One region of the Rahnella contaminans genome, then DNA from elsewhere that is predicted to be linked to it. Evidence: predicted binding sites of a transcription regulator. Region 1 holds the regulator's gene; the other holds the start of a gene.

Region 1 (2,206 bases):
AATGCCTGGGCCGGGAAGGCGTCGAGCGTGCCTATATAGATGTCGCGCACGGAGTCAGACGTGCTGACGCCGACGGTGGTCAGATGGCCGGTAGCGATAATGGGCAACGGCACACCAAGTTTCTGACGCTTCGCCAGTGCGGCCTGATACAGCGCGTCATAATGCGCCGCAATGGCTTCCTGCAACGCGAGCTGTTTGTCGCTGCCGGACTGTCCGGCCTGGCTGGCGAGTAAATCGCGCGGACGCAAAAACGGAATGGCACACAACACCGCGCCGGGCTGGCCTTCACGCGTGTTCAGCACTAAAACCTGTTCCTCCAGATTTTCGCCTACGGTGGCGATCACCCGCGTATTCAGGCACGAAAGCAGTTCGCGGGATTCATTGAGCGTGGCGACGGAATCGTGATTCCCGGCCAGCACCACCAGCTGACAGCCGGTTTGTTGTAATTCCACCACGAAGCGGTTGTACAACTCGCGGGCGTAACTGGGCGGCGAACCGGTATCAAAGATGTCCCCGGCGACAATGACGGCGTCCACCTGATGCTGCTGCACCTGACCGGTCAGCCAGCGCAAAAATGCCTGATGTTCAGCGGCGCGGCTTTTGGTAAAAAAGTACTGGCCGAGGTGCCAGTCGGAGGTGTGGATCAGGCGCATGAGACTCCCGTGTGAACCCTGTATGACGACAATGGTGCAAAGTATAAACGTCGGCGGGGGAACCTGTCCCCGATAAATCAGACCAATTTCAGCAGGATGGCGGGAATTTATCTGTCATATTTGCCTTAAATGAACCATCATTTTCATTCATAAATCTGTCACAAAACTGACGCATAATGGCGCCCGCAATCAAATAAAAGATCGCTAACCTATTGGCAGGACCTACGATGGCTAGACGTATATTGGTGGTTGAAGACGAAGCTCCAATCCGTGAAATGGTGTGTTTTGTACTGGAACAGAATGGATATCAGGCAGTAGAAGCTGAAGATTTTGATTCAGCGATTGGCCAGTTAGTGGAACCTTACCCAGAACTGATCCTGCTCGACTGGATGCTACCCGGCGGTTCCGGTATTCAGTTTATTAAGCACCTTAAACGTGAAGCACTGACCCGCGAAATTCCGGTGATGATGCTGACCGCTCGCGGTGAAGAAGAAGATCGGGTGCGCGGCCTGGAAGTCGGTGCCGATGATTACATCACTAAACCGTTTTCACCAAAAGAACTGGTTGCCCGTATTAAAGCGGTGATGCGCCGGATTTCGCCAATGGCGGTCGAAGAAGTGATCGACATGCTGGGGCTCAGTCTGGATCCGTCGTCTCACCGGGTGATGGCCAACGAGCAGGCGCTCGATATGGGGCCGACCGAATTTAAGTTGTTACACTTCTTTATGACCCATTCCGAACGCGTTTACAGCAGAGAACAGTTGCTCAATAACGTGTGGGGCACTAACGTTTATGTGGAAGATCGCACGGTAGACGTGCATATTCGTCGTTTGCGTAAAGCGCTGGAAACCAGTGGACATGACAGAATGATCCAGACTGTTCGTGGTACCGGATATCGTTTCTCAACGCGTTATTGAGTCCCCCACAGCGGAGAACCTGTGTGTTAGAACGTTTGTCATGGAAACGTCTGGCCGGCGAATTTTTTCTCTTTTGTCTGCCAGCCCTGATCCTCGGAATTTTCGTCGGCCATTTCGGCTGGCTCCTCTTTGCGTCGCTGGTCGCGGCGCTGGGCTGGAATTATTACAATCAGCTTAAACTCTCTCACTGGCTGTGGCTTGACCGCAGCATCACCCCGCCGAACGGGCGCTGGAGCTGGGAACCGCTGTTTTACGGGCTGAACCAGATGCAGATGCGCAACCGGCGACGTCGTCGTGAATTAGGTCAGTTGATCAAACGTTTCCGCAGCGGTGCCGAATCGCTGCCGGATGCGGTGGTTCTGGCGACGGAAGAAGGCAATATCTTCTGGTGTAACGGACTGGCGCAGGATCTGCTCGGTTTCCGCTGGCCGGAAGATAACGGCCAGCATATTTTTAACCTGCTGCGTTATCCGGAATTCCGCACCTGGATCCAGACCCGTGACTTCAGCCGTGCCCTGAATCTGCAACTCAATAATGAACATTACGTCGAGTTTCGCGTGATGCCGTATTCCGAGGGGCAGCTTCTGATGGTGGCGCGTGACGTCACGCAGATGCGTCAGCTCGAAGGCGCGCGAC
Region 2 (2,206 bases), 360 kb from region 1:
TCACGCTGGAGAAGAAGTTGTTGTATTTGTTATCCGTCGTACCGCCAAACTCTTTCTTGAAAGTCTGGTTCGGGATCAGGTAACCGGACGTGGAATCCGGATCAGCAAAGCCAAATGATTTGCCTTTCAGGTCAGACAGTTTCTGGTACGGGCTGTCCGCTTTTACGACAACAACGGAGTGATAACCGCGGGATTTGTCGGTGTCATCGATTACGATACCGACCAGATCTACCGCTTTCGGGTTATTAATATACACAGACGCGAAAGAAGAAGGCGACATGCTTAATACCATGTCGACTTTCTTGCCTAATAATCCCTGAATAACACCCGAGTAATCGGATGAATTACGCAGTTTGGTATCCACATTTAATTCTTTATCGAAGAAATCTTTTACACACTGATTATCGCCGATTTGCTGAGTGGCGTTCTGACCACCCAGAATACCTAAATTCAATTCTTTAGGCGCATCTTCTGCCATGCTGTGCATTGCGGTAAGGGAACCTGCAACAAAGACCGCCAGACGTAATAACTTCTTCATTTAATGATGACCTTGTGTAGATTGAGAGAAAGTGAAAATAAGTACGGCTAAAATTTATTTCCGAAATAAAATACGGACTTTATTTATTAAAACATTCGTTACAACGCGTCAGCATCAGGAATTAACGTCGTGTTCTTCGCCATATAACTGCTGCAAGATCCCGTCGGTTAACTGATCCGGATGACCATCAAAGATAATCTGCCCTTTCGCAATGCCGATCACGCGGGTGCAGTAATCTTTTACCAGTTCTACGGAATGCAGGTTAACCATCACCGCGATGTTCTCTTCGCTGACCTTTTTCAGGGCGTTCATGATACGCAGGGTATTTTTAGGATCCAGCGAGGCAACCGGTTCATCGGCCAGTAAAATTTTCGGGTTTTGCATCAGGGCGCGACAAATAGCGACACGCTGCATCTGACCCCCTGAGAGGTTTTCAGCACGTTGCAGCGCATGCGGCAACATGTGCAACCATTCCAGCAGGGAAATCGCGCGGGCGCGGTCTTCGTCATCGAACTGATTAAAGAAGGATTTAAACGTGGAAGTGTGACTCAGACGCCCCAGCAACACGTTGGTTAACACGTCCAGACGCGGAACCAGGCAGAAGTCCTGGAAAATCATGCCGCAGCCCGAACGCCAGCGACGCAACGCTTTGCCGGTCAGACCCGCCAGTTCCTGCTGCTCACCGTTTTCGTAATGACACACCACACTGCCGTCGGTTAACGGGATCGTGCCGTTAAGCACGTGCAGCAGAGTCGATTTCCCCGCACCGGAACGGCCAATGACCGCAACAAATTCACCGGCGTGAAGATCGAAATTGATGTCATTAAGAACACGCTGACCTGATTTATAGGATTTCACCAGGCCTTTCACGTCCAGCACTTTGTTCAGATGTTGCTGCCCGGCCTGAGGATATTCAGCCTGTGCCAGCTTAAGTTGAGCTTGCGCCATGATGCTGTCTCTCGGTTGCTTTCGTTATCTGGCGTTCATTAAGCGCGAGTTTTGTGACACATCAATGACGATTTAGTGGACAGCATATGACAAAAATGTAGCAACTTAAGAGAAATCCCTCGGTAATTATCCTGAATGATCTGTAGCCTGTTATGTGGCATTTAAGTCTATGATTGCAGAGCCTACGTCAAAAAAAGGAAGATGAAATGGATAATCAGTCACTCATCACCACGCTGAAAGAAATCGCCGGAAGCCGCCATGTCCTGACCGGCGACAGCAATACCGAGCGCTACCGCAAGGGGTTTCGCTCCGGCGGCGGCAAGGCGCTGGCGGTGGTATTCCCGCAGACATTGCTTCAACAATGGCAACTGCTTAAAGCCTGCATCGCGGCCGACAAAATTGTCATCATGCAGGCCGCCAATACGGGGCTGACCGAAGGTTCGACGCCGAGCGGCGACGATTATGACCGCGACATCGTCATTTTCAGCACCCTGAAACTCGATCAGATCCAGCTGCTCGACGGCGGCCATCAGGTGATCGGTTTCCCCGGCAGCACGTTGTATAAGCTCGAAAAAATTCTCAAGCCGTATAACCGCGAGCCACATTCGGTCATCGGTTCATCCTGCATTGGTGCCTCCGTCATCGGCGGGATATGCAACAACTCCGGCGGTTCACTGGTGAAACGTGGTCCGGCTTATACGGAAATGGCGTTGTATGCGC

Evidence for each region. The regulator PhoB, encoded in region 1, activates phosphate uptake and scavenging genes when phosphate is short. The targets are predictions, from matches to a motif close to CTGTCATAAAACTGNCNNAT.
Region 2: phnC (phosphonate ABC transporter ATP-binding protein) is a predicted target of PhoB. The motif match lies at 1,527-1,546, and genes of this name have one in related genera.

Annotation. Positions count from the first base shown of each region.
Region 1 covers NZ_JAADJS010000002.1:644,828-647,033, forward strand. The annotation lists gene sbcD (exonuclease subunit SbcD) at 1-653, opposite strand, end outside; gene phoB (phosphate response regulator transcription factor PhoB) at 881-1,570, shown strand; gene phoR (phosphate regulon sensor histidine kinase PhoR) at 1,594-2,206, shown strand, end outside.
Region 2 covers NZ_JAADJS010000002.1:1,000,499-1,002,704, reverse strand. The annotation lists gene phnD (phosphonate ABC transporter substrate-binding protein) at 1-538, opposite strand, end outside; gene phnC (phosphonate ABC transporter ATP-binding protein) at 653-1,486, opposite strand; gene dld (D-lactate dehydrogenase) at 1,693-2,206, shown strand, end outside.